Phreatobacter stygius: one gene and its partner. The protein of the gene in region 1 interacts with the protein of each later gene in a pairwise test. Links are inferred from orthologs where the notes say so. Each region holds a gene or a part of one and is shown in the gene's direction. Other genes may lie near its edges. The genes, in order: pepT and tpiA.

Evidence for each region.
Region 2: the proteins of pepT (region 1) and tpiA interact in binary tests that used the Escherichia coli proteins (3 or more experiments, as listed by UniProt). The link is inferred for Phreatobacter stygius from one-to-one orthologs.

Annotation. Positions count from the first base shown.
Region 1 is NZ_CP039690.1:1,586,840-1,599,026, forward strand. Bases 6,816-9,799 are described here. They hold pepT (peptidase T), read left to right. Parts: upstream 6,816-7,662; coding sequence 7,663-8,937; downstream 8,938-9,799. Other genes in these bases: E8M01_RS07295 (Gfo/Idh/MocA family protein), read left to right, coding at 6,816-7,511; E8M01_RS07305 (MmcQ/YjbR family DNA-binding protein), read left to right, coding at 8,937-9,335; E8M01_RS07310 (ABC transporter permease), read right to left, coding at 9,660-9,799. Outside these bases: E8M01_RS07260 (adenylate/guanylate cyclase domain-containing protein), read right to left, coding at 1-453; E8M01_RS07265 (phosphoribosyltransferase), read left to right, coding at 677-1,330; E8M01_RS07270 (YdeI/OmpD-associated family protein), read right to left, coding at 1,375-1,983; zwf (glucose-6-phosphate dehydrogenase), read left to right, coding at 2,102-3,580; E8M01_RS07280 (CinA family protein), read left to right, coding at 3,577-4,080; E8M01_RS07285 (extracellular solute-binding protein), read left to right, coding at 4,272-5,459; E8M01_RS07290 (Gfo/Idh/MocA family protein), read left to right, coding at 5,468-6,484; more of E8M01_RS07295, read left to right, coding at 6,495-6,815; more of E8M01_RS07310, read right to left, coding at 9,800-10,502; E8M01_RS07315 (ABC transporter permease), read right to left, coding at 10,507-11,403; E8M01_RS07320 (ABC transporter ATP-binding protein), read right to left, coding at 11,412-12,187. UniProt on the Escherichia coli protein: Cleaves the N-terminal amino acid of tripeptides.
Region 2 is NZ_CP039690.1:6,959,725-6,976,164, reverse strand. The notes cover bases 12,066-14,940. They hold tpiA (triose-phosphate isomerase), read left to right. Parts: upstream 12,066-13,064; coding sequence 13,065-13,817; downstream 13,818-14,940. Other genes in these bases: E8M01_RS32875 (CTP synthase), read left to right, coding at 14,648-14,940; secG (preprotein translocase subunit SecG), read left to right, coding at 14,032-14,475; E8M01_RS32890 (peptidylprolyl isomerase), read right to left, coding at 12,066-12,911. Also shown: quaternary ammonium compound efflux SMR transporter SugE, read left to right, coding at 13-333; E8M01_RS32940 (Kelch repeat-containing protein), read right to left, coding at 358-1,434; E8M01_RS32935 (vWA domain-containing protein), read left to right, coding at 1,695-2,435; E8M01_RS32930 (DnaJ domain-containing protein), read left to right, coding at 2,461-3,180; E8M01_RS32925 (D-alanyl-D-alanine carboxypeptidase), read right to left, coding at 3,211-4,782; E8M01_RS32920 (phasin family protein), read left to right, coding at 5,222-5,560; E8M01_RS32915 (vWA domain-containing protein), read right to left, coding at 5,680-6,879; indole-3-glycerol phosphate synthase TrpC, read right to left, coding at 7,059-7,847; trpD (anthranilate phosphoribosyltransferase), read right to left, coding at 7,866-8,882; E8M01_RS32900 (anthranilate synthase component II), read right to left, coding at 8,882-9,481; trpE (anthranilate synthase component I), read right to left, coding at 9,478-10,995; more of E8M01_RS32890, read right to left, coding at 11,028-12,065; more of E8M01_RS32875, read left to right, coding at 14,941-16,276; E8M01_RS32870 (DUF350 domain-containing protein), read left to right, coding at 16,382-16,440. UniProt on the Escherichia coli protein: Involved in the gluconeogenesis. Catalyzes stereospecifically the conversion of dihydroxyacetone phosphate (DHAP) to D-glyceraldehyde-3-phosphate (G3P).

The DNA of each region.
Region 1 (12,187 bases):
CATGCGCCGCTGGATCGGCGACAGCTGCTTGGCCAAGGCCATGTCCATGATGATTTCGCCACCGCTGGCGACGCCCGCGAGCCGCGAGGCGATATTGACGGTGTCGCCGAAAAAATCTCCGGCCTCGGCAATCACCGGACCGGCGTGGATGCCGATCCGCAGGCGGGTCGCCTCGCCCTCCGGCACCGGCCGGTCGATCAAACGGGCGTTCAACCGGCGCTGGGCGGCGACCGCCGCCTCGCAGGCCATCGCCAAATCGTCGAACACCGCCATGACACCGTCGCCGATCGATTTGACCACCTGCCCGCCGGCCTGGTCGACCGCCCCGCGGATTTCGCCGAGGCAAGCCTCGACCGCGTCATGCGCGACCGGGTCGGACAGGCGGCGGAACAGCCGCACGCTGCCCTCGACATCGGCAAACAGGATCCCGCGGTCTACCCGGCTCTGGTTCATCTGGGGTCCGCACTCGAAAGGGGCTGGCGCTCACGACAGGGGAGGTCTGGCCGGATGGCCAGGGGCCTGTCGCGGCATACCACGTTTCGGACCCGCCGAGCTTGGTTCGCGACACCCCCGGACGTCAAGCGTCTCGGCACGGATGGCGGCTGGCGATGGCCGCGCTCGTGTTATGATCGGGCAGGAACGCCGCCACGGCCGCAGAAGCGGAGGAGGCAGCCGAATGCTCAGGGATCGGCAAGACGCCGGCCGTCTGCTCGCGGCCCGACTGTCCGCCATGACGCTGGACCGGCCGGTGGTCCTCGCCTTGCCGCGCGGCGGCGTACCGGTCGCCGCCGAAATCGCCACGATTCTCGGCGCGCCTCTCGATCTCGTCCTGGTCCGCAAGATCGGCGCACCGGCCCAGCCCGAACTGGCGCTCGGCGCCGTCGTCGAGGGAGCCGAAGCCGACATCGTGCTCGACGATGTCTTGTTGCGGTACCTGCACGTCGGCAGTGCCCAAGCCGACCAATTGGTCGCACGGGCGCGGGCTGAGCTCGAACGGCGCGGCCAGCGCTATCGCGCCTGCCGCAGCCCGGTGGAACTCGCCGGGCGCGACGTCATCATCGTCGATGACGGCATCGCGACCGGTGCCTCGATCCGCGTCGCGATCCAGGCGGTGCGCCGCCGCCGGCCCGGCCGGATCATTCTTGCCGTTCCGGTCGCCGCGGCCGACCAGGTGACGGCGCTCCAGGCCGAGGTCGACGTGGTGGTCTGCCAGGAGGCGCCCGCAGACCTGAGCGCGGTCAGCCGCCACTACCTGAGCTTCCCGCAGGTGGACGATGCCGAGGTCATCGCCTGCCTGGAGGCAGCCGGACGGCGGAACCAAGACCCTTGATGGGATCAAGCGGTTCCGTCGCCGGCGCGCCCGGCCCGAACACCTCACACTGGCTGGCGCTTGCCCGTCCGCGGATAGATCGTCTCGCCGCGTCCGAGCATCGCGACATAGGTCTCGATCCGGCGCGCCCGGGTCTCGGCTTTCTTGACCGCGTGGATGCGATGCAGGATGGCATAGCGGTTCCGGCCGTCCAGTTGCTCGAACAGGGCTTTGGCCTCCGCGGCGGCGTCGAGCGCCGCCTTGAGGTCGTCGGGAATGCCGATCGTGCTCTGCGGCGCATAGGCCGCCTCCCAGCGGCCGTCGGCCTTGGCGCGCTCCACCTCGGCGAGGCCACCCGGCGCCATCCGGCCCTGCTCGATCAGCTTCAGCGCCTTGGTCCGGTTGACCTCCGACCAGCGGCTGCGCGCCTTGCGCGGGGTGAAGCGGAGCAGCCAGAAGTCTTTGTCGACCTGGTTGCTCTGGCCGTCGATCCAGCCGTGGCAGAGCGCGCCTTCGACCGCCTCCAGCTGCGACACGCTGGCGATTCCCGAGGTCTTCTTGGCAAATTTCAGCCAGACGCCCGGCGCGGTCCTGGGCTGCGCGCCAAGCCAGGCTTCCCACTCCGCGGCGCTGGCGAAGGCAATAATCGGCAGGTCCGTGTCTTCTGCTTTCATCGGGCTTAAACACTCCTTGGCGGGAACAAGCCGATAGGCTTCCAGCCAGGCTTCGTCCAGGGCATGATCACGCGGCCGGCTGGGATGGCTCTCGATCGCACCGAAGAAAGGCCCTTGCATGACCAGCCGCGTGATACCGGTGGCGCCCTTTGTCCTGACCGTGTTCGGCGCGACCGGCGATCTGGCGCGCCGCAAGCTGCTGCCGGCGTTGTTCCAGCGCGATTTCGCCGGCCAGTTGCCGGCCGAAGCCGTCATGATCGGGGTGGCACGGCGCGCCATGACACAGGACGCGTTCCGTGCGCTCGCCCGCGCCGCCATTATCGAACATGTCCCGGCTGCCGACGGCGCCGGGCCGGACCTCGATCGCTTCCTGGCCCGGCTGCATTATGCCGCAGTCGACGCCGAGGGCGAGGACGGCTGGAGCGATCTGTCGAGCAAGGTCGCCGCCTTTGCCGATCGTATTCCGGTCCACTATCTCGCCACCGCACCGCAACTGTTCGGGCCGATCTGCGAGAAGCTCGGCCGTTTCGGGCTGTCCGGCAACGATGCCCGGGTGGTGATCGAAAAGCCGATTGGCCGGGACCTCGCTTCTGCGATCCAGGTGAACCAGGCCATCGGCAAGGTGTTTCCCGAGGAGCGCGTCTACCGGATCGATCACTATCTCGGCAAAGAGACCGTGCAGAACCTGATGGCCTTGCGCTTCGCCAACGCGCTGTTCGAGCCGCTGTGGAACAGCGCCCATATCGACCATGTCCAGATCACGGTTGCCGAAAGCCTCGGCGTCGAGGGCCGCGCCGGCTATTACGACACCGCGGGAACCCTGCGCGACATGGTGCAGAATCACCTGCTCCAGCTCCTCTGCCTGGTCGCCATGGAGCCGCCGCCCTCGCTCGAGGCCGATGCGGTGCGCGACGAGAAGCTCAAGGTGCTGCGCGCGCTGAAACCGATCGACCGGCACAATGCCGCGGGTGCCACCGTGCGTGGCCAATATCGGGCCGGCGCCTCGGCCGGCGGGGCGGTGCCAGGTTATCTCGACGAACTCGGCTCGCCGCAGAGCCGGACCGAGACCTTCGTCGCCGTCAAGGCCGAGCTGGCGAACTGGCGCTGGGCCGGCGTTCCCTTCTATCTGCGCACGGGCAAGCGCCTCGCCGCCCGCGTCTCCGAGATCGTCATCGGTTTCCGGCCGGTGCCGCATTCGGCCTTCAGCGAAACGGCCGGGCCGATCCTGCCCAATCAGCTGGTCATCCGGCTACAGCCGGACGAAGGCGTGAAGCTCTGGCTGATGATCAAGGACCCCGGGCCCGGCGGCATCCGCCTCAGCCATGTGCCGCTCGACATGACCTTCGCCGAGGCCTTCAAGGTGCGCAATCCCGATGCCTATGAACGCCTGATCCTCGATGTCGTGCGCGGTGACCAGACGCTGTTCATGCGGCGCGACGAGGTCGAGGCGGCCTGGCGCTGGATCGATCCCGTCCTGGAGGCCTGGCGCAATATGGACGAGCCGCCGCGCCCCTATACGGCCGGCACCTGGGGGCCCTCGGCCGCGATCGCGCTGATCGAACGTGACGGGCGGACCTGGCAGGAGGATGGAGCATGAGGCAGGACATGATGAGCACGGAATTGGATGAGGTCGCCGGCCGCGTCGCGGCGCGCCTGATCGCGCGCAGAGAGACCATCGCGGTGGCCGAATCCTCCGCCGGCGGACTGCTCTCGGCGGCGCTGCTCGCCGTGCCCGGGGCATCGCGTTATTTCCTCGGCGGCGCGGTGGTCTATACGGCCACGGCCCGCGAAGCCCTGCTCGGCATCTCGCTCGACGACATGGCCGGCATGCGCTCGTCCTCCGAGCCCTATGCGCGGCTGCTGGCCGAACGATCGCGCATCGCCTTCCAGGCGAGCTGGGGCCTCGCCGAGACCGGCGCCGCCGGTCCGACCGGCAATCGTTATGGCGATGCCGCCGGCCATAGCTGCCTTGCCATCAGCGGCCCGTCGTCGCGGGTCGAGACGCTGGAAACCGGCCTGTCGGATCGCGCAGCCAATATGCGCCTGTTCGCTATCCAGGCGCTCGCCCTGCTCGAACAGGCGCTGGACCAGGCCTGATCCGGCAGGGCCGCGCTGCAGCGCCGGGCCGCCGTTTCAGCCCGGCCGCCATCCTGCAAATCCTGGCGCGCGGCGATTGCCAATCGCTGCTGGTCCACTAGTATATCAGAAAGCCAGGCACCGCTCACCGAACGAAGCGGATCGAGAAAGCCTGGCCGGTATCAGGTGGAAACGGACAGGAAACCAAGACAATGTTTGGGATCACGCGGCGCCAGGCGCTCGCCGGCATGGCCGGAACCATGACTTTTCCCGCGGCCGAGGCGCTGGCGGCCAGCCTGCCGCTGGCCTCGACCCCGGTGACGCTGAACATCGTCGACGTCGCCGGCAACCTGCAGCTGACCCAGGCGGCGCTCGAAAAATTCGCCCGCGAAAACCCCCGGATCGTCTCGCGCCTGATCTTTTCGCGCGCACCCTCGCCCGAGCTGCCGGCCAAGCTGAAGGCCCAGCAGCAGGCCAATGCGGTCGACATCGACCTGGTGCTGACCGGCCCTGGCGCCATGTCCGACGGCATCACCCAGGGCCTCTGGATCGAGGTCTGGAAAGACTATGCCGAGGAGCTGCCGAAGCCCGAAGACATCTACCATGACAGCGCGCTGATGATGCAGCGCAACTTCGGCCAGACCGCCGGCGTCGCGGTGGTCTATTCGCCGTCCGGTCCGCTGTTCGAATATGCCCCCGACCGCGTCAAGGTCGTGCCGAAAAACGCCGCGGAGCTGCTCGCCTGGGTCAAGGCCAATCCGGGCCGCTTCTGTTACGCCCGGCCGGTCAATTCCGGCCCCGGCTGGACCTTCCTGATGGCCATGCCTCACATCCTCGGCGACAAGGATCCAGCCGATCCGATCAACGGCTGGGACAAGACCTGGGCCTACCTGAAGGAGCTCGACAAGGGCATCGAATATTACCCGCCGGGCACCACCGTCACCATGAAGGAGCTTGCCGAGGGCTCGCGCGACATGATCGTCTCGACCTTCGGCTGGGACATCAACCCGCGCGCGCTCGGCGTCGTGCCGGCCGAGGTCAAGACCTTCGCGCTGGATGGCACGCACTGGGTGCCCGACACCCAGTTCATGTGCATCCCCAAGGGCGTGCCGACGCCCAAGGTGGCGGCTCTGCTGCGCCTGATGAGCTTCATGCTGAAACCCGAGCAACAGGCCTATACCTATGACAAGGGTTATTTCTATCCCGGCCCGGCGGTGAAGAACGTGCCGCTGAGCGCGGCGCCTGCCGAGAGCCGCGCGGTGCTCGCCGAGTTCGGCCGCCCGGAATATGACGCGCTGATCGCCAAATATCCGGTCGAAGTGCCGCTGAAGCCCGCGGCCCTGGTCGCGGCTTTCGAGAAATGGGACCGCGAGGTCGGCGGCGCCAAACGGCGGGGCTGAACCGGGCCATGCGTTTCGCCGTCATCGGGATCGATCACCGCCATATCTACCACATGATCTCCGGGCTGATCGACGCTGGCGCGACCTGCGCCGGCTTCGATCCCGGGACGTCCGATCCGAAAGTGCTGGACGGGGTGCGCGAGCGCTTCCCCGGCCTCGCCGAGGTCGCCGACCGCCGGGTCTTTCTCGAGGACCCCTCGATTGGCCTGATCATCACCGCCGCGATCCCGGCCGAGCGGGCCGGCATCGCGGTGGCCGCCATGCGCCACGGCAAGGATGTGATGACCGACAAGCCGGGCATCACCACATCGGAGCAACTGGACATGGTGCGGCGCGTGGCGGCCGAAACCGGCCGGATCTTTTCGATCTGCTTTTCCGAACGTTTCATCGTGCCGGCGACCTCGGTCGCCGGCAAACTGATCGACGGTGGCGCGATCGGCCGGGTGGTGCAGACGCTCGGTCTCGGGCCGCATCGGCTGAACCGGGCGATCCGCCCCTCCTGGTTTTTCGACGCCGCCCGGTTCGGCGGCATCCTGGTCGATATCGCCTCACACCAGATCGACCAGTTCCTGATCTTCACCGGCTCGGACGACGCGACGATCGCATCGAGCGCCATTGGCCATTTCGGCGCGCCCGACTTGGCCCACTTCCAGGATTTCGGCGAAATACTGCTGCGCAGCGACCACGCCACCGGTTATGTCAGGGTCGACTGGTTCACCGCCGACGGCTTGCCGACCTGGGGCGACGGCCGGCTGGTCATCCTCGGCACCGAAGGCACCATCGAGCTGCGCAAATATGTCGATATCGCGGGACGGCCGGGCACCGACCATGTCTTCCTGGTCGACCGCCACGGCACCCGCCATATCGACGCGTCGCAAGAACCGGTCACCTATTTCCGCCGCTTCCTGGCCGACTGCCGCGACCGTACCGAGACCGCCATGCCGCAGTCTCACGTCTTCACCGTCAGCCGCGTGGCGCTGGAGGCCCAGGCGAAGGCGACCGTGTTGAACGCCCGGCCGAACTGAGGATGATTGCATGACCAGGACCGGTATCGCCGTCATAGGCCTTGGGCCGGCATCGCTGCCCCACGCCAAAAGCCTGATCGACCTTGCCGACCGCGTCGACGTGCGCTGGGCGGTGAGCCGCAGTGAAGAGCGCATCCGCGCTTTCGCCGGACAGTTCCCCTTTCCCGTGACCACCGACATGGCCCGGGCGCTGGCCGATCCCGCCGTCCAGGCCGTGCTGGTGCTGACCCCCGCCAATGCCCATGGCAGCGTGGCGGAAGCCTGTTTTGCCGCCGGCAAGCACGTGCTCCTGGAAAAGCCGCTCGACACCACGCTGGCGCGCGCCGAGGCGATCGTCGCGAGCGGCCGCCGTTCGGGCCGCCGGCTCGGTGTCGTGCTGCAGCACCGCTTCCGCCCGGCGAGCCTGCGCCTGCGCGACATCCTGGCCGAAGGCGGTCTCGGCACGATCGAAGCGGCCTCGCTGACCGTGCCCTGGTGGCGGCCGCAGAGCTATTACGACGCCGAGGGCCGCGGCACCTTCGCCCGCGACGGCGGCGGCGTCTTGATGTCGCAGGCGATCCACGCCCTCGACCTGTTCCGTTCGCTGCTCGGCATCGACAAGGTGGTCGCCTCGCAGGTCCGGTGCACCAGCCTGCACCGGATGGAGGCGGAAGACCACGTCACCGCGCTGATGACGCTCAGGGGCGGCGCGCCGGCCTCGCTCGTCGCGACGACCTCGGCTTATCCGGGCTCCGCCGAGACCATGCAGATCATCGGTTCGGCCGGCACCGCCACGCTCGCCGGCGGCGGCCTGACCGTCGGCACTCTCGACGGCCGCAACGAGACCATCGCGCCCGAGGGCAATTCCGGCGGCGGTGCCGCGATCATGGATTTCCCCCACGACGCCCATCGCGCGCTGATCGCCGACTTCCTGGATGCGATCGCCGGCGGACGCGATCCCGTCGTGACCGGCGAAGAGGCGCTGGCGACCCAGCAACTGATCGCCGACATCATCCGCGCCGATCCGAGCTGCAGCCAGCCGATCTGATCGGCAAGGGCGGCCCGGGGCACTTGGACGGCTGGCGGACACCCCGCCGCCCTTGTCTTGGCGGCGCCATCGTTTCGGGTAGAACGTTCGCAGAGCCAGTTCGCAGCGATCATGACCGACGCCGCGGACCGGCCGATCGAACGGAGCCGGCATGAGTACTCGCGAGCAGTTGATCGAGCGGTTCTTCCGCTATCTGGCGATCGAGAGCCAGAGCGACGCCAAATCGCCGTCGCTGCCGAGCACGCCCGGCCAGCAGCGGCTGGCAGGCCTGCTTGCCGACGAATTGCGCGGCCTCGGCCTCGACAAGGTGGTCGTCGACGACCACGCGACCGTCACCGCGCTGAAGCGAGGCAACCGGCCCGGCGCGCCGAAGATCGGCTTCATCGCGCATCTCGACACGGTCGATTCGGGCCTCTCCCCGGTGATCCGGCCGCAGCTCCTGCGGTTCGAGGGTCGCGATCTCTGCCTCAATCGGCAACAGGACATCTGGCTGCGCGTGGCGGAACATCCGGAGATCCTGCCCTGGCTCGGCGCCGATATAATCGTCGGCGACGGCACCAGCGTGCTCGGTGCCGACAACAAGGCCGCGATCGCGGCGATCATGACGCTCGTGGCGGATCTCGGCCCCGAGGATGCCCATGGCGACATCCTGGTCGCCTTCGTTCCAGACGAGGAGATCGGGCTGCGTGGCGCCAAGGCCCTCGACCTCGCCCGTTTCGACGCCGATTTCGCCTATACGATCGACTGCTGCGAGCTGGGCGAAGTGGTGATCGAGAACTTCAACGCCGCGGGCGCCGAGATCGTCTTCACCGGCGTCAGCGCCCACCCGATGTCGGCCAAGGATGTCCTGGTCAACCCTTTGCTGATGGCGCTCGATCTCGTCGCCATGTTCGACCGTGCCGAGACGCCGGAGCGCACCGAGGGGCGCGAGGGCTATGTCTGGTTCACCGACATGACGGCCAATGCCGGCGAGGCGCGCCTGAAGGTCATGATCCGCGATTTCGACAAGACGCGGTTCGAACAGCGCAAGCAGCGGCTCGCGGCGGCGGCGGCGGCGATCGCGGCGCGTTATCCGACCGGCCGTGTCGACTGCCGGATCACCGACACCTACGGCAATATTCTCGACAGCCTGGGCGACGACCGTCGTTCCGTCGACCTGTTGTTCGCCGCGCTGGCGGCGCTCGACATCCAGCCCAAGCAGCTGCCCATGCGTGGCGGCACCGACGGCGCGGCCCTCTCCGCCCGGGGCCTGCCGACGCCGAACTTCTTTACCGGGGCCTATAATTTCCACTCGCGTTTCGAGTTCCTGCCCGTGCCCGCCTTCGAGAAGTCGTGGCAGGTGGCACGCAAGATCTGCGTGCTGGCCGCCGAGCCAGGCGGCGCTCCGGATCGTGCGGTCAGCCGCGTACCGCGGGATGATCGCTGATGACCCGCGAAGAATTCGATCTCTTGTGCGGGTCGCTTCCCGCGACGACCCGCGTCATCCAATGGGGCGGTTCCCATGTCTGGAAGGTCGGCGGCAAGGTCTTCGCCTTGGCGGTGCCCGCCGGCGCGATCACCTTCAAGGTCAGCGACATGACCTATCAACTGCTGCAGGACCATCCAGGCTTGCGGCCGGCCCCCTATCTCGCCTCGCGCGGCCTGAAATGGCTGCAGCAATATGCCGAACCCGGCTTGCCCGACGACGCGCTGGCCGACTATCTGCGCCACGCCCACGCCATGGTGGCGCGCGCGCTGCCCAGGAAGTTGCGAGCCGAACTCGGCTTTGACGCCCCGGAGACGGTTCCATCAGCCCGGCCGACGTCTCGACGCAAGCGAGACTGACCAATGCTGCACTGCGGTTTGCCGTCCTTCGAGGCTCGCTACGCTCGCACCTCAGGATGAGGTGGGGAAGTGTATTGCATCAGCCTTGCTCATGAAGCGCGAAGCAAGGCGTGCACTCTGCGCCGCCGCCCCTGCAATTCTCTACGATCCTCATCCTGAGGCGCGAGCGCAGCGAGCCTCGAAGGACGGTAGACCGAATTGCAATACGGTTCCAATGCCTCGCCCTCAAAACGTCCTGCTCTCGAATCGGAACATCAGCCCATGAAAAAGCCTCGGCGAGATCACTCGCCGAGGCTTTTGTCTTAGCGAAATGCGTCGACCCCTTCAGGTCGTCTGCTGCTGTTTTGCCCGCGCGACGATCTGGGTCGGGTTGACGAAACGCAGCGCGATCAACAGCCAGATCAGTGTCGTGACCATATAGACCACCGCCATGGCGTCGATCGACTGCACGGCGCGCACGCCCGAGGCGAAGACCGAATAATAGAGCGCCACGACGAGCGTCTGGCTGGTCGGGCCCGAGGTCAGGAAGGTCAATTCGAACATGGCGATGGTGCGCACCAGCACCAGGAGCAGGGCCGCCAGGATGCCGGGCAGCAGCATCGGCAGCAGCACATGCAGGAACAGCCGAAACGTGTCGGCGCCGAACACCCGGGCGGCGGCTTCGACCTTCGGGTCGATCTGCTCGATGAACGGGATCATCACCAGAATGACGAAGGGCACGGTCGGCACCAGGTTGGCGAGCACGACACCCCAGAACGTGCCGCCGACGCCGGCCTGATAGAGCACGGTCGCGAGCGGTATGCCGAAGGTGATCGGCGGCACCAGCAGCGGCAGCAGGAACAGCAGCATCACCGCCTTCTTGCCGGGAAACTCGCGGCGGGCGAGCGCATAGGCGGCGGGCACGCCGAGCAGCCCTGAGATCGCCACCACGGTGAAGGCGATCTGCAGCGTGACGATCAGCACGTCATAGAGCTGGAATTCGGCCCAGGCGGCGAAATACCAGCGCGTGGTGAAGGCCGCCGGCAGCCAGGTGCCGAGCCAGCGCGTGCCGAAGGAGGACAACACGACGGTGGCGATCATGGCGAACAGGTTGAGCACGAAGAAGCCGACGATCACCCAGATGGCGGTGATCCAGAGCTTGGCTCCGACAGTGGTATCGCGGATCATCGCTTCAGCCTTTCCCGCCGGCGGTCGCGCCGCGATAGAACAGGCCGCGCAGGCCCAGCACGCCAATGACGATCGCCAGCTGGACCACCGCCATGATCATCGCGATGGCCGAGGCCATGGCGTAGTCATATTGCTCGAAGGCCGCCTGATAAGCCGCGATCGAGATGACCCGCGTCGGCCCGGCCGGCGCGCCGAGCAGCACGGCCGAGGGAAACACCGCGAAGGCCTGGACGAAGGACAGGCAGAAGGCGATGGCCAGCCCCGGGATCAGCAGCGGCAGCAGGACAAAACGGAACCTTTGCCAGCTCTTGGCGCCATGAGTGGCGGCCGCCTGTTCCAGCGCCGGGTCGATGCCGGTGACATAGGACAGGGTGAGCAGGAAGGTGAAGGGGAAGCCGGTAATGATCAGCGAGGCGAAGACGCCCCAATAATTGTTGGTCAGCTTCACCGGCCGGTCGATCGCGCCGATGAGCATCAGCGTGCGGCTGAACCAGCCCTGGGGGCCGAGATAGTTGAGCAGCCCTTCGGCCACCAGCACCGTGCCGAGCGTCACCGGCAGCACCAGGATGGTGGTCAACAGGCGCTGGCGATACATCAGCCTGACGCGGAAGGCGATCGGCACGGCCAGCACCAGGCTGATGATGGTCACCGGCAGGGCGAGCTTCAGCGTCGTCCAGATCGTGTCGTAGAGGAACGGATCGGCGAAGAACTTCTGGTAATTGGCCAGCATGCCGCCCTCGCGCGGCGTGAATGACAGCATCAGGCCGTAGAGAAACGGATAGACGAAGATCGCCAGCACGAAGAGCACGGCCGGCAGGATCAGCAAGGTGATGCCGTCGATGCCACGCAGCGCCAGGCGCTGGCGGAATCCGGGGCCGGCGGCGAGGTCTGTGTCAGCCATGACCGGCCTCACGCGGCAAAGACGAGGGCACGGCCGGGATCGACCGTGAGCGAAATGGCGCTGCCGAGAGCGGCGCGGCTGGGCGCGTGGAAGATCAGTTCCAGGCCATCGGCGGTGCGCGCCGTGCCGACGAATTCGCGGCCGCGATATTCGATCGTCTCGACGGTGGCGCCGATCGAATTGGCGCCGCCGGGCCCCCCGGCGACGTCGTCCGGCCGGGCCGCGATAACAGCGTCGGCGCCGACGGCAAGATCCGCCCGCAAGCGGCCCGACAGCGTGGTGCCGCCGACCGCGATCGTCGCAAACGAACCCTCGCGCGCCGTGACCTTGCCGGTCAGTCGGTTGCGGAAGCCCATGAACTCCGCAACGTCGAGATGGTCGGGGCTCTCGTAGAGCTCGGGCGGCGCGCCGACCTGGCGGATCGCACCGTCGCGCAGCACCACCACCCGGTCGGCCAGCGACAAGGCCTCGTCCTGGTCGTGGGTGACATAGATGGTGGTGGCGCCGAGCTGGTTGTGGATGCGGCGGATTTCGGCGCGCATTTCCAGCCGCAGCTTGGCGTCGAGATTGGACAAGGGTTCGTCCATCAGCACCAAAGGCGGCTCGATGACGATGGCCCGGGCAATCGCCACGCGCTGCTGCTGGCCGCCCGACAATTGGCCCGGCAGCTTGTGGCCCTGCGTCTCCAGCCGGACCAGGCCGAGCGCCTCTTCGACCCGCTTGTCGATCTCGGTCCTGGGGGTGCGCCGCATCTTCAGGCCGAAGCCGATATTCTGGCGCACCG
Region 2 (16,440 bases), 5.4 Mb from region 1 along the record:
GGAGGTTCTGTCATGGCCTGGGTTTATCTATTGCTGGCCGGCCTGTTCGAAATCGGCTGGGCCATCGGCCTGAAATATACCGACGGCTTTTCCCGGCTCGGCCCCACGGTGTTGACCATCGTCAGCATGATCATCAGCCTGGGCCTGCTCGGCCTGGCGCTGAAGACCCTGCCGCTCGGCACGGCCTATGCGATCTGGACCGGCGTCGGCACTGTCGGCACGGTCGTTCTCGGCATCGCGCTGCTCGGCGAATCCGCGCAACTTCTGCGGCTCGCCTGCATCGGGCTCATCGTCGTCGGCATTGCCGGCCTGAAGCTGGTCTCGCCGGAGTAACGCCGGCCGGCCGCCGGCGGCGGCTCATCCCAGCGTGAAGGCCTCGTGCACGGCGCTCTTGACGGCGCCGCCCATCTGCGGCCCGCCGCCGGCGACATGGATGGCGTCGCCGACCACCACCGCGCCGGTGCCGTGGCGCGGTGTCAGCATGGGCGCATAGGACTCCCACTTGTCGGTGGCCGGGTCGAAAGCCTCGTTCTGGCCATAGACCCGGTTCCAGCCCTCGCCGCCCATGACGAAGATGCGGTTGCGGTACCAGACCGCGCCGTGGCCGGAGCGGGCGGTGGGCAAGGGCGTGCGCGCGGTCCAGCGATCGGTCTTCGGATCGTAGCTGTGGTGCAGGTTGGAATTGGTCAGGAAGCTGTCGACCCGGCCGCCGACGACGTGGATCAGGCCGTTGACCACCAGGGTGCCGGTATGGTCGCGCGCCAGGAACAGCGGCGCGCGCCGGGTCCAGCTGTCGTCCTTCGGGTCGTAGACCAGGTGCCAGTCGATCGACTTCCGGTTCTCGAAACTGTTGCCGACCGCGCCGCCGATGGCATGGACCGTATCGCCAATGGTCACGCAGGCCATGGCGCCGCAGGCCTCGGGCAGGGGCCGGATCTTCGACCAGGTGTCGCCATCGACGCCATAGACGAAACAGTCGGCATGGGGCGTGCGGTTCTGCTCGATGAAGCCGCCAATGGCGTAGAGCCGGTTGCCGGCGACCGCGACGCCGACATGGTTGGCGCCGCGCGGCAGCTCGGCGGCGGCGATCCAGCGGTTGGCCGCGGCGTCATAGACGTGGTGATACTGCCGGTCGACGCGCTGTTCGGCATAACCGCCGACCAGGTGCATCTTGCCCTGGCGCTCGGCGCCCCAGGCCATTTCGGTGCGCGGGACGGGCAGCGGCGCACGATCGATCCAGCGCCCCTGGGTCGCGGCTTTCGGCGCGGGGCTATCGCTGACCACCTGTTCGTGATGGATCGCCGGCAGGTCGACCCTGCCTGGCTGGCTCAGGCGCTCGAACTGGCCCTGGTGATGCTGGTGCTGGGCCAGGACCGGGCTGGTGAAAACGGCAAGGCCGCCGGCAACCATGAAGCGGCGGGACAGATGAGCCATCGGGAGACCTCCTCGCGGGCAAGGACTGCCGGCCGAGCGACGTCGCGGCAGGCCAAAAGCGGAGTGATCGTCATATGCCAAAGGAGAAATCGCCAATGAAATCGTTTGCGCCAGGCATGAATGCCAATCACGAATTCGCGCGGCCACAGGCGCTTGTGTCGCCTCGCGCCGGATGGTGGGGCAAAGAAACACATGGGGTATCAAGCCCCGCGACCGCCTGACGGCTTGCATTCAACCGCGGCTGCGCCAGATTCAAGGGCATGAGTCCCAAAGATCCCTCAGGTATCGTCGATCCCTCCAAGGCCAAGGCCGGCAGCGTGCCGACCGCGGGTGCCGCAGATATTTCCGCTTTCCTCAAGACCGCGGCGGCGGTCGGCCGGCCGAAGGTCGCCGGCGAGCGCGGCCGGCTGATCTTCGCGCTCGACGCGACGATGAGCCGCCAGCCGATGTGGGACATGGCCTGCGCGATCCAGGGCCAGATGTTCACCGAAGCCGCCAAGGTCGGATCGCTCGACATCCAGCTGGTCTTCTTTCGCGGGGTCGGCGAATGCCGCGCTTCCGGCTGGGTGGCGCAAGCCGGCCAGCTCGCCGGGCTGATGCAGAAGATCCAGTGTGTCGGCGGACAGACCCAGATCGGACGCGTGCTCAGCCACGCCGCCGAGGAGGCGAGCGACAAGAGGATCCATGCCCTGGTCTATGTCGGCGACGCCATGGAGGAGAGCCTGGACGATCTTTGCGCCAAGGCCGGACGGCTGGGGCTTGCCAATGTGCCGGTCTTCCTGTTCCAGGAAGGTGGCGATCCCTCGGCCGAGCAGGCCTATCGGGAGATTGCGCGGATCACCCGCGGAGCCTATGCCCGGTTCGACCCGGGGGCGGCAGCCCAGCTCGCCGAACTGCTCAAGGCGGTGGCGATCTTCGCCTCGGGCGGGCGCGCCGCCTTGACCGATGCGTCGGCCAAGGGCGCGCGCGGTGCCCAGCTGCTGCTCGGGCAAATGAAGTGAGCCAAGTTCGCATGAGATCCGCGCCATGACCTATTTCATCGCAGGCGTGATTGCGCTGATCGTCTTCTCCGGCGGTCTCAACGCCATTCTCGGCGCCAATCCGAAATGGCTGTCGGCGCAGATGCGCAAGATCGGCGGCGTCGCGGCGATCGTTTTCGGGCTGTTTCTGCTGACCCGCGGCCAGTGGGAGCTGGCGATTCCCGCGGCGATCGCCGGCGCCACCTTGCTCGGCCTGATCCCGGGCCAGGGCATGCTCGGCGGCTGGGGTCAGGCCGGCACCAAGACGCCGCGCCAGACCTCCAGCGTGCGTTCGCGTTTCGTCGAGATGGAGCTCGATCTCGATACCGGCCGGATGTCCGGCCGGTTCGTCGCCGGCTCGCTCGCCGGCCAGACGCTGGAACAGATCCCGATCGCCCGCCTGTTGCAGGCTTTCGCCGAGATCGACGGCGAGAGCGCGGCTCTACTCGAAGCTTATCTTGACCGCCGAGACCCCCGCTGGCGTGAAAACGCTGAGGGCAATGCGGGTGCGGGGCAAAGCGGCCCGCCGGCTTCGAGCGCGATGACCAAAGAGGAGGCCTACCAGATCCTTGGCCTTCAGCCGGGGGCGGACGAGCAGGCCATCCGTGGCGCGCACCGTACGCTCATGAAGAAACTGCACCCCGACCAAGGGGGCTCGACGTGGCTCGCTTCCCGCGTCAACCAGGCCAAGGACATTCTCCTGGACAACCATCGCCGGAACTCCTGACACATTCATCCGGGCTTCGTCGGATCCGCTTTAGTTGCGGACCAGCATGCAGTCGTAGTCGTTGTTCTTCAGCACCCGGCAGGCGGCGTCGGCGCTGGCGCGATCGAAGCCGGCGAAGCGGGCGCGGACCAGCGTCATGCCGCTGCGCTCGACACGCTCGGTATAGGGATCGGCCGAGCCGAGCTGGCGGCCGGTGGTCTCGCGGGCTTCCTTCAGCGTCGCCTGGGCGGCGGCTTCGGTCGGGAAGGCGCCGAGCTGGATCGACCATTCGCCGCGGCGCTGGGGCAGGACCTCGGTCTGCGGCGTCTGGCCCGACGCCGAGGCCATCTGAACCGAGCGCGGCGACACCGAAGCGGTGGTCAGCTGCGAGGAATGCAGCTGGCCGAGCACGCCGGGGCGCGGATTGGGATTGCCGGGCAGGGTGGCGGCATAGGCATTCGCCGCGGCGAGCGAGGCGGCGACCGGCGCCGGGGCGGTCTCTTCGCGGATGACCTGGCGCGGCGCCTGGGCGCTGGCGGTGACCGGCGCCGCGGCGGAAGCACCGGATGAGGCACCGCCACGGGTCTGGCCGGCGGCGACGACGGCCGCGGCCATCGGCGTGATCGGCATCGGGGCGGCGATCGGCTGGCGCCGTCCGGGCACCGGCACCTGGGCCGCGACCGCGATGCGTGTCGGCGCGCGGTTCTCCGGTTCGCTGGCGCGCGCCACCATCGGGGCGGTGCGGCGGCCGGCAAAGGCCTGCGGGAAATTGGCTTCCAGCAGCTGCCGCATGCGGGCATCGCGCCAGCCGCCCGAACGGCCGCCGAGGACGACGGCGACGAGCTGCCGGTCGCCGCGGCGCGCCGAGGTCAGGAGATTGAAGCCGGAGGCGCGGGTATAGCCGGTCTTGATGCCGTCGACGCCCTGGACGCGGCCGAGCAGATGGTTGTGATTGCGGTGGTTCACGCCGCGATAGGCGAAGGAATAGGTCTGGAAATAGCTCCAGTAGCGCGGGAAATGATCCTGGATCGCCCGGCCGAGCGTCGCGAGGTCGCGCGCGGTGGTCATCTGTTCGGCATCCGGCAGGCCGGAGGCGTTGCGGAACGTGGTGCGGCTCATGCCGATGGCGCGCGCGCGGCGGGTCATCAGGCTGGCGAAACGCTCCTCGTCGCCGGCAATGTTCTCGGCGATGACCACGGCGACATCATTGGCCGATTTGGTCACCAGCGCGCGGATCGCCTCCTCGACCGTAATGGTGGAACCGGCACGCACGCCGATCTTCGAGGGCGGCTGGCTGGCGGCCTCCGCCGAGACGCGCAGCGGCGACTGCAGCGAGAAGCGGCCGGCTTCGATCTGTTCGAACAGGACATAAAGCGTCATCACCTTGGTGACGGACGCGGGAAAACGGTGGGCGTCGGCGGCTTCGGAATGCAGCGCCTGGCCGGTCTTGGCATCGATGACGATGGCCGCATAGGCCGGCATGTAGCCGTCGTAACGGCGCGGGCGAGCCTCGACCTGGCTCGGCAGGGCGCTGGCAATCAAACCTGCGGTGACGGCCATCGCGGCGATCTGCCGGAAAATACGTCCCGATCCGGTCCGACCGGCGCCGATTGTGGTCGCCATTGCACCACCCCTGACTGCAGGCGGCCGGGGTGCCTTCTGGCGACCGGTCCGCGTCCCTGTCCCTCGCGTTTGGAGGTCAGGCGCGGCTCGACCGGCTTTGCGCAACCGACGACCCCGGTTAAGGGCCGCCGGCGACGCAACACCACTATCGGCGATACGCAGCCGTACTCTTCACGCCGCCCCCGTCGATTACGGGAACGTGAGGCAGACGGTAATGCGTCGCGGTTGCCAGTTGGTTAAGCGAATCAGGCGGAGTTGCGAATTGAAGCCGGCACGCTGATCGCTCGATCAGTCTTAGAGCGTTGATATTCCTCATGTTGCGATGCAAAGGCGTGATTGACGCAGTGCAGCAAGACGGCTAGGGGACATATGTCTTCCGGGTTTGTCGTCCTGGCGGAAAATTAAACCAAAGCGGCGCAGCCGCCGCAGGAGCCATGTCATGTTGCAGAATTTCGATGACGTGCAGAAGCTTGGCAAAGACGGCCTCGACCGGACCGTCAAGAGCCTGACCGCAGTGACCAAGGGCTACCAGGCGATCACCGCCGAGGTTGTCGACTATGCCAAGAAATCTTTCGAGGAGAGCTCGGCGGCGGTCGAGAAATTCGCCGCGGTGAAGAGCCTGGACAAGGCGATCGAACTGCAGTCGACCTTGGTCAAGTCGGCCTACGAGACCGCGGTCGCCCGCGCCACCAAGATCGGCGAGCTCTATTCGGATCTCGCGAAAGAAATCTACAAGCCCTACGAGGGTGTGTTCGGCAAGGCCGCCGCGGCGAAGTGACCGCGTCCCGCCGCGCCCCCCGGGGCGCGGCCGATGCCAGCCAGACCGATAAAAGAAACCCGGCGCCGCCTTGCGCCGGGTTTTTTCATGCCGCGCCAGCAGGGCTTGCTGGCTCGCGCCTACTGGCTCAGGCGCAGCCGGCTGATCTCGCCGGCGATCTGCTGGAACACCGGGACGACCTGCTCGGCGGTGCTGGCCGAATGATACATCGTCGTCTCCGAGGCGCAGCGGCGCAGCATCGCGGCGTCGCCGTCGACCACCCGAACCGTGTAGAGCCGGATGCCGTTGGCCTTGACATTGGCGCAGGCGAGTTCGGTGCGCGCGTCGATCTCGGAACCCGTGGTGGACCAGCGGTTCTGGGTGTTGTCGCCATCGGTCAGCAGGATGATGATCCGCTCGAGATCGGGCTCCTGGGCCAGCGTGCGCGCATTGGTCAAGGGCAGCGACGGCGTCAGCATATGCAGGCCCCAGACCAGGCCGATCGTGACATTGGTATTGCCCGAGGGGTTCATCGCCGCGACCTTGTTGGTCAAGGCGGTCCAGTCGTTGGTCAGCGGCAGGATGGTGGCAAGCTTGCCGGTCGAACAGTTGCGGGCGGGAAAATTCGTCGCATTCGATGTCGGAGTGGTGTCGCTGACGTCGTGGGACTGGTCGCGGTCGATGACGCAGCCGGTCCAGCTGCTCGCGGTCAGATTGCTCGGGTAGCGCAGCCAGGTTTCGTTGCGATAGGCCGTGCCGACATTCACCTGGGTGTCGAAAGGCACGATGCCGATCCGGACCGCATCGGGCCGGTTGGTCGACACCGCCTGCAGCGTGTTGATCAGGTTGGTGGCGGCGGTCTTGAGCGCGGTCATCTTGTTGGCGCTCGCCATCGAGCCGGTATTGTCGAGCACCAGCACGAGATCGATCTTCTTGGTGCGCCATATGGCGCTGGCGGTGGCGGAAATGGTCAGGTTGCCGTCGCTCAGGAGGTTGGCGACCATCGGTTTGATCTGGCCGCTGCCGTTGACCCTGACGGCGGGGCCATCCAGCACGGCGGTGACGGCAAGGCCGGTCAATATGCTCGGATTGATATTGCCTTCGACGACGGCGCGCGCCGCGGCATTCAGATCGCCGGTCAGCCTGCCGTCCGCGACCTGGCGCGCCACGCTCAGCGCCGCGGCATCGACGGCCGCCTGCAGGCGCGCGTCCTGCTGGCTGACGCGACTCAGGTCGACCGCCGCGCAGATCATCATCATGATGGGATACAGGGCGACGGCGAAGGCGACGGCTATGGCGCCACGATGATCATCGCGAAATTGCCGAAAAAAGTTCCACATCAAGGAGTGATCCTGTGTCTACGACCCAGGAGCACAATAGAGACGACAAAATAAGCAATCGGAATCGGACGGGATTCAATTGTTGATTGATTTTACCGATGATATTAACTTGACATTTACCTAGAGCCTCCGGAAGAATGCTGGAAACCCGCCGAAACAGTGCTTTACGTTAGGTCGTGTTACGTCAGGAGGGCCCTGGTCGCTGCCGCAACGTCAGATTGGCGCATTAAACTTTCGCCGACCAACAAAGTCCGGATGCCAATGGCGGCCAGCCGCTGGACATCCGCCGGCGTGGCAATGCCGCTCTCGCCGACAATGATCCGGTCCTTCGGCACGCGCGGCGCCAGGCGCTCGGATGTCGCCAGCGTCACCTCGAACGTCCGCAGGTTGCGATTGTTGATGCCGATCAGCCGCGAGGGCAGGCGCAGCGCCCGGTCGAGCTCGGCGTCGTCATGCACCTCGATCAGCGCGTCCATGCCGTAGTCCGTGGCGGCGGCGACCAGGTCGGCAGCGAGCGCGTCGTCGACGGACGCCATGATCACCAGGATGCAGTCGGCGCCCCAGAGGCGGGCTTCGGCGACCTGGTAGACGTCGTGCATGAAGTCCTTGCGCAGCGCCGGCAGCGTCGTTGCCGCGCGGGCGGCGGTCAGGAACTCGGGCGCGCCCTGAAACGACGGCGCATCCGTCAGCACCGACAGGCAGGTCGCGCCGCCGGCCTGATAGGCCCTGGCGAGCCCCGGCGGGTCGAAATCAGGACGGATCAAGCCTTTGGACGGGCTCGCTTTTTTGATCTCGGCGATCAGCGCCTTGCGGCCTGCCGCGATGGTCGCCTCGATGGCCCGGGCGAAACCGCGCACGGGTGCGGCCCGGCGCGCCTCGGCGTCGATGACCGCGAAGGCCTTCTGCTGTTTGGCCGCGACGATTTCGGCGCGCTTATAGGTCTCGATCGTCTTCAGGATATCGGCCATGGCGGCGGCGTCCCCAGCTCATTCGGCATGCGATATGGCGATCAGGCGTTCGAGCCGGAGCGCCGCGCCGCCGCCATCGATCGAGGCCTCGGCCATGGCGAAACCCTCCAGCAAGGTCGCTGCTTTGCCGGCTACGACCAGGGTCGCGGCGGCGTTCAGCGCCGCGACGTCGCGATAGGCGTTCCTGGCGCCGGTCAGCACGGCGCGCAGCGCATCGGCATTGTAGCCGGCATCGCCACCCTTCAACGCACCGGTGGCGCAGAGCGCGAGCCCGACATCGCCAGGGCTGATCTGGAAGGTCGAGATGCGGCCGTCCCTGAGTTCGGCCACGGCGGTCGGGCCGGTGCCGGTGATCTCGTCGAGCCCGTCCGAACCATGGACGACCCAGGCGCGGGTCGAGCCGAGATTATTCAGCACTTCGGCGAGCGGCTCGACCCATTGGTGCGAGAACACGCCAACCATCTGCCGCTTGACGCCGGCCGGATTGGACAGCGGGCCGAGCAGGTTGAACACGGTGCGGGTGCCGAGCTCGACCCGGGTCGGGCCGACATGTTTCATCGCGGGATGATGCGCCGGGGCGAACATGAAGCCGATGCCGGCGTCACGAATGCAGCGGGAGATCGCCTCCGGCGTCAGGTCGATCCTGACGCCGAGCGCCATCAGGCAGTCGGCGGCGCCCGAGCGCGACGACAGCGCGCGGTTGCCGTGCTTGGCCACCGGCACGCCGGCGCCGGCGACGATGAACGCGGCGCAGGTCGAGATGTTGAGCGAATGGGAGGCGTCGCCGCCGGTGCCGACCACGTCGACCGCCTCGGCCGGCGCGTCGACCCGCACCATCTTGGCGCGCATGGTGGCGACCGCGGCGGTGATTTCCTCGACGGTTTCGCCGCGCACGCGCAGCGCCATCAGGAAACCGCCGACCTGCGAGGGCGTCGCCTCGCCCGACATGATCATGTTGAAGGCGCGCTCGGCCTCGGCGCGGTCGAGGCTGGCGCCACCGGCGACGGTGGCGATCAGGGACTTGAACTGTTCCATCAGCGTCGCCTCCGGGCCTGGTTCCATTCGGTGGCGAGGGCCAGGAAATTGCCGATCATCCGGTGGCCGTGCTCGGAGGCGATGCTTTCCGGGTGGAACTGCACGCCGTGCACCGGCCGCTGCTTGTGCATCAGGCCCATGATGACGCCGTCGGCGGTCTCGGCGGTGATTTCCAGGTCGCCGGGCCAGCTGAGGCGGTCGACGGTCAGCGAGTGATAGCGGGTCGCCTGGAACTTGCCGTTGATGCCGCGGAACACGCTACGGCCGGAATGGCTGATCTCGGAGAGCTTGCCATGCATCGGCGCTGGCGCCCGGATGACCGTGCCGCCGAAGGCCTGGCCCATGGCCTGGTGGCCGAGGCAGACGCCCAGCATCGGAATGGTCGCCGAGGCCTTGTCGACCAGCTCCAGGCAGATGCCGGCTTCGTTCGGCGTGCAGGGGCCGGGCGACAGCACGATGGCGTCGGGATCGGTCGCCATCACCTGGTCGGCGCTGATCTTGTCGTTCCTGACGACCTCGACCTCGGCGCCCTGGCCGCCGATATAATGGACCAGGTTCCAGGTGAAGCTGTCGTAATTGTCGATGAGGGTGATCTTCACTGGCCCCTCCCGGCGCGCGCCGCCGTCTTCACCGCTTCATCGGCCGCGGTCAGCAGGGCCTTGGCCTTGTTGACGCATTCGGCCTGTTCCATGGCGTTGACGCTGTCGGCGACAATGCCGGCGCCGGCCTGAACATACATGACGCCGTCCTTGACCACAGCGGTGCGCAGCACGATGCAGGTGTCCATGGCGCCGGTGGCGGAGAAATAGCCGACGCAGCCGGCATAGAGGCCGCGCTTTTCCTTCTCCAGTTCGTCGATGATCTGCATGGCGCGGACTTTCGGCGCACCCGACACGGTGCCTGCCGGGAAGCCAGCGGCCATGGCGTCGATCAGGTCGTGCCTGGGATCCAGCTCGCCTTCGACATTCGAGACGATGTGCATGACATGCGAATAGAACTCGAGGAAGAACTGGTCGGTGACATTGACCGTGCCGATCTTCGAGACCCGGCCGACATCGTTGCGGCCGAGATCGAGCAGCATGAGATGTTCGGAACGCTCCTTCGGATCGGCCAGCAGATCTTCGCCCAGCCGCTTGTCGTCGGCCGGCGTCGCGCCGCGCGGCCGGGTTCCGGCGATCGGGCGGATGGTCACCTGGCCGTCGCGCACCCGGACCAGGACCTCGGGCGAGGAACCGGCGACCGAAAAGCCGTCAAAGGCCAGATAATAGAGAAAGGGTGACGGGTTCACCCGCCTGAGCGCCCGGTAGAGCGAGAACGGCGGCAGCTGGAACGGCGTCGAGAAGCGCTGCGACAGCACGACCTGGAAGATGTCGCCGGCGCCGATATAGTCCTTGGCCCGGTCGACCATGGCCGAATAATCCGCCTCGCTGGTGTTCGAGACGAGGCCCGCCATGATCTCGGCATGGTCGGGCAGGGGGGTCTGCTTGTCGAGCGGCGTGTCGAGCGCGTCGACCACCGCGATCAGCCGGTCGACGGCGCGGTCATAGGCGGCCTTGGCGGCCTGGCCGGCCTGTGCGCGGACCGGGGTGACGACGGTGATCTGGTCCTTCACCGCATCGAAGACCAGCACCACGGTCGGCCGGATGAACAAGGCATCGGGCAGGCCGAGCGGGTCCGGATTGATATCCGGCAAATGCTCCATCTGGCGGACCATGTCGTAACCGAGATAGCCGAACACGCCGGCCGCCATGGGCGGCAGCCGGTCGGGAATGTCGATCTTGCTTTCGGCCAAAAGCTTGCGCAGCTCGACCAGCGGCGCTTCCGGCAGCGGCGCGAAGGCGGCCCGGTCGGCGCCCGGGCGCCGGTTGATCTCGGCGACCGAACCGCGGCAGCGCCAGATCAGGTCGGGCTCCAGGCCGAGGATCGAGTAGCGGCCCTTGACCGCACCGCCCTCGACCGATTCGAGCAGGAAGGCATTGGCCCTGGATCCGGCGATCTTGAGATAGGCCGAGACGGGGGTTTCCAGGTCCGAAACGAGGGTCGTCCAGACCACCTGCGGCTTGGCGGTGGCGTGAACGGACGCAAAGGCCTCGAAGGCCGGTTCGATCTGCATGGTCGTTCTCCCGAGGGCGAACAGGGCGGCGTCTAGCCGCCGTCGCCGGCTCCGATCGCGCGGCGCAGCACCGTCTGATTGACGTTGGCACCGAAGTCCTTTTGCAGGCGCGCGATATATTGACCGAGGATGTCGTCCTCGATCGACTGGGTCAGTTGGGCCTGGGTTCGCGCATCGACCGGGGCATTGGCCGGCAGCGCGACATCCAGGGTGACGAAGACGATCCGGTCGATGCCGTCGGCGGCTGGCGCATTGGCGACGCTGCCCTTGGGCGTGACGAACAGGGTCTGGACAGCGCCCGAACCCCAATCGCCTTCAGTCGCCGTGCGGGTGAGCGCGCCGCTGGTCTTGACCTCGAGACCGAGCGGCTGGGCGAGCTCTGCGAGCGTCTTGCCCTGGCGGACCGCCTCGGTCATCTCGGTCGCCGCCTTGGCGATCCGGTTCTTCACCTCTTCCTCACGCCATCGGGCCTCGACGCGGTCCTTGACCTCGTCGAGCGCGCGGTCGCGCGCCGGCGTGATGGCGGCCACTTCGTACCAGATCGACGCGCCGGTCTGGCGGACCTGGACCGCCTCGTTCTCCATGCCGACATCGGCGCGGAACGCGGCCGGCAGCAATTCGGCGCCACCGACCAGGTTGAGCTGGGCGCCGGACGGGTCCTGGCCGCTCTGGTCGACGGCGTCGACGACGCTCACCGCCAGGCCGACCTTGCTGGCGATGTCGGCGAGCGGCAGGCCGCTGGCGCGCTCGCGCTCGATCTTGTCGTGCAGGTCGTTCACCGCGACACGCCCCAGTTCACGGGCGAGCCGGATCCGGGCCTGCTCGCGCATGGCCTCGGCGTTGAACGGCTCGGCCTTGGTGACCCGCAGCAGCACGGTGCCGAAGCTGCCGCGAACCGGCTCGCTGACAGTGCCTTCGGCGAGCGCGAAAGTCGCGTCGCGGACCGGCGGATCGGTTATCTCGGCGCGCGACAGCGTGCCGAGCGTCAGGTCGGTGTCGGAAATGTTGCGTTCCTTGGCCAGCTCGGCGAAATCAAGGCCGGCCTTGATGCGCGCCGAGGCGGCGGCGGCCTCTTCGGCATTGGCGAAGGTGATCTGCTGGACCGTGCGCTTCTCGGCGGTGTCGCGCAGGCGGGCGACCTCGGCGTCGATCTGATCGGCGGGAACCTCGACAAAGGCCGCCTGTTCTTCGGGCGACAGGGTCAGCATCACCAGCTTGCGGTATTCCGGCGCACGAAAGGCGGCGCGGCGCGCGTCGAAGAAGGTCTGCAGGGTGGCGGCATCGGGGGCCGGCACGTCGCCAGCCGAGCGCGCGCCGATCGTCACGAACTGGGCGGTGCGGGTTTCCGCCTGGTAGCGCGCCATGGCATCGAGCAGCACCTGCGGCGTGCCGAGCTTGTCGGAAATGGCGCCGGCGATCTGCTGGCGCACCGCCACCCGGCGTTCGCTATCGATATAGGCCTGCTCGGTGAAGCCGTTCTGGCGCAGCAGCTCGCGGAAGGTGTTGACGTCGAACTGGCCGGTCGGCCCGCGGAACGACGGCGAGGTGACGATACGGTTGCGAATCGTGGCGTCGTCGATGCCGAGGCCGAGCTGGCGGCCGCGCTCGTCCAGCGTGGCGTCGGTGACGAGCTGGCTGAGCACGCGCTGGTCGATGCCGAACGAGCGCGCCTGATCCGGCGTCACGCCGCGGCCGAGCATGCGGCCGAGGTTCTGGACCTCGCGATTATACATGGTCTGAAAGGTCTGCTGGGAGACCTGCGTGCCGCCGATGGTCGCCAGTGTCGTCGATGTGCCGCCGCGGAAAATGTCGCCGATGCCCCAGATCGCGAAACTGCCGACGAGCAGGCTCATCAAGGCGATGAGCACGAGACGCATGAAGCCCGTGGCGAAGGTGGTGCGAATGCCGGTCAGCATGCCCGTGCGATCTCCGGTTATGACGGCGTGAGCCCGTGGGGCCCCAAAAAAGTTGGCGGAGCATAGTGACCACCCCTGGTTCGGGCAAGGTCGCGCGGTAGCCCTGAAACGCGCCATCTGGTAGCAAGCCGCGAAACAACCGAGGAGGTCTTGATGGCGCTGCGTCCCCTAGTCGCCGGCAACTGGAAAATGAATGGCTCGAAGAAGGCGCTGGAGGAAATCGGCGCCATGGCCGAGGGCTATGACGCGACGCTGCGCGGCAAGGTCGATCTGATGATCTGCCCGCCGGCGACCCTTTTGCAACTGGCCGCGACCAGCGCGCTCGGCACCCGCATCGCCATTGGCGCGCAGGACTGCCACACCGAGACCACCGGCGCCTTCACCGGCGACATCGCCCCGGACATGCTGGTCGAAAGCGGCGCCACCGCCGTCATCGTCGGTCATTCCGAGCGCCGCCAGTATCATGCCGAGACCGATGCGCTGGTCGCGGCCAAGGCCTTTGCCGCGATCCGCGCCGGGCTGACGGCCATCGTCTGCGTCGGCGAGACCCGTGCCGAACGCGAGGCCGGCAAGACGCTCGCCGTCGTCGGCCGGCAGGTTCAGCGCTCGGTGCCGGAGGATGCCACGCCGGAAGCCGTGGTTGTCGCCTATGAGCCGGTCTGGGCGATCGGCACCGGCCTGACGCCGACCGCGGCCGATGTCGCCGAGGTCCACGCGCTGATCCGCAAGAAGCTGATCCAGCGCCACGGCAAGCAGGCGGCGGGCATCCGCATTCTCTATGGCGGCTCGGTCAAGCCGTCCAACGCCAAGGAATTGATGGCGGTCGCCAATGTCGACGGCGCCCTGGTCGGCGGCGCCAGCCTGAAGGCGGCGGACTTCCTGGGAATCGCCGCGGCCTATCGCTGACGGCGGCGGCTTGCCGCAGGGCAGTCTTGCCCGGCTGGCGAATGGCCGCGGGCGCGCCCATATGGAGGCTAAGTCGAAGGCTGCGGGCGGCCTTCGGCCGGGCTTTCCCCAGGCGAATGAAGCTTGCCGCATTCCTGGGCAATCCGGGGTAGGCAAGGCCAATTCGATCGTGTAGAGACCCGCTTTCCTTATCTCGAAGGACCGTCGAGCCTCCATGCAGACCGTCATTCTCGTCGTCCATCTGATGATCGTGATTGCACTGATCATCGTTGTTCTGTTGCAGCGCTCCGAAGGCGGTGGCCTCGGCATGGGCGGCGGCGGCAATTTCATGTCGTCGCGCGGCACGGCCAATGTGTTGACCAGGGCGACCGCCATTCTGGCGGCGGCCTTCTTCTTCACCTCGATCGTGCTGGCTCTGCTTGCCACCCAGGCCCGCGGGCCGCGCTCCATCCTGGAACAGGGCACGGCACCGGCGGCTCCATCCGCTCCCGCGGTGCCCGGCGCGCCGGCAGCTCCGCAGGTTCCGCCGTCGGGGCAGGGTGGTGGCACGGGCGTGCTCGAAGGGCTTCGCGGCCTGTCGCAGCCGCCGGCCGCACCGGGGGGTTCGCAGCCCCCGGCAGCGCCCGGTTCGCAGCCGCCGGCCGCGCCCTCGCGGTAACCGGCGACCCCGGACGTCAGTCCGGGCATCTGCCATAAGGCGCTTTTCGGGCGCCGGACGTGATCACAGCAAGGGCCGGGCAACCGGCCCTCGTTTTTTTGTGGGAGTGCGGGCGTCATCGCGACGCATGGCGCTACCCGAATCGCACTGAGAGCTTTAAAGAGGAAGCCCCATGACGCGGTATATTTTCATCACCGGCGGCGTGGTTTCGTCCCTGGGCAAGGGGCTTGCCTCGGCGGCGCTTGGCGCCTTGCTTCAGGCACGCGGCTATTCGGTCCGCCTGCGCAAGCTGGATCCCTATCTCAATGTCGATCCGGGCACGATGAGCCCGACCCAGCACGGCGAGGTGTTCGTCACCGACGACGGCGCCGAGACCGATCTCGACCTTGGCCATTACGAGCGGTTCACCGGCCGGCCTTGCACCCGCCAGGACAATATCACCACCGGCCGGATCTATCTCGACATCATCACCAAGGAGCGGCGCGGCGACTATCTCGGCGCCACGATCCAGGTGATTCCCCATGTCACCGACGCCATCAAGGATTTCGTCCGCACCGGCAACGAGGGTTATGATTTCGTCCTGGTCGAGATCGGCGGCACGGTCGGCGACATCGAGGGCTTGCCCTATTTCGAGGCGATCCGTCAGCTCGGCAATGAATTGCCCAAGGGCGACAGCATCTATGTGCACCTGACGCTGCTGCCGTTCATCGCCTCGGCAGGCGAGCTCAAGACCAAGCCGACCCAGCATTCGGTGCAGGAACTGCGCTCGATCGGCATCGCGCCCGACATCCTGTTGTGTCGCTGCGACCGGCCGATCCCGGAAGGCGAGCGCAAGAAGCTCGCTTTGTTCTGCAATGTCCGTCCCTCGGCGGTGATCGAAGCGCAGGACGCCGCCTCGATCTACGACGTGCCGCTCGCCTATCACCGCGCCGGCCTCGACGACGAGGTGCTGCGCGCCTTCGGCGTCGAGCCGACGGGCGGCCCCGACATGCGCCGCTGGGCCGATGTCTCCGACCGGGTGCACAATCCGGAAGGCGAGGTCACCATTGCCATCATCGGCAAATATACCGGGCTGAAGGATGCCTATAAGTCGCTGATCGAGGCGCTGGCCCATGGCGGCATGGCCAACCGGGTCAAGGTCAATCTCGACTGGATCGAGAGCGAGGTGTTCGAGAAGGAAGATCCTTCGCCCTATCTCGAACATGTCCATGGCATCCTGGTGCCCGGCGGCTTCGGCCAGCGCGGCGCCGAGGGCAAGATCCGCGCGGCGCAATTCGCCAGGGAGCGCAAGGTGCCCTATTTCGGCATCTGTTTCGGCATGCAGATGGCGGTGATCGAGGCGGCGCGCAATCTCGCCGGCATTGCTGCCGCCAATTCGACCGAATTCGGCCCGACGGCCGAGCCGGTGGTCGGCCTGTTGACCGAGTGGCTGCAGGGCAACGAGCTGGTCAAGCGCAACCAGGCGAGCGATCTCGGCGGCACCATGCGGCTCGGCGCCTATACGGCGCACCTGAAGCCGGACAGCAAGATCGCCGCGATCTATCGCTCCGACATGATTTCCGAGCGCCACCGCCATCGCTACGAGGTCAATCTCGACTACAAGGCGCGGCTCGAGGACAAGGGCCTGGTGTTCACCGGCCTGTCGCCCGACGGCGTCTTGCCCGAAACAATCGAATATCCCGAGCATCCGTGGTTCGTCGGCGTGCAATATCACCCTGAACTGAAGAGCCGGCCGTTCGAGCCGCATCCGCTGTTCCGTTCGTTCATCGAGGCGGCCAAGGTGCAGTCGAGGCTGGTCTGATCAGCCATTCGCCCCCTTGCACGTCATCGGCTTCGCCGATTGACGGCTTCAACCGGAAACAATCCTGCCCTAGCATGCCTCATCCGATTTGGCTGGGGCTGGCTCATGATCGCAGATTATCTATCGGGGTTTCCCGCATTCCTGGCGCATTTCGTCATGGCGAT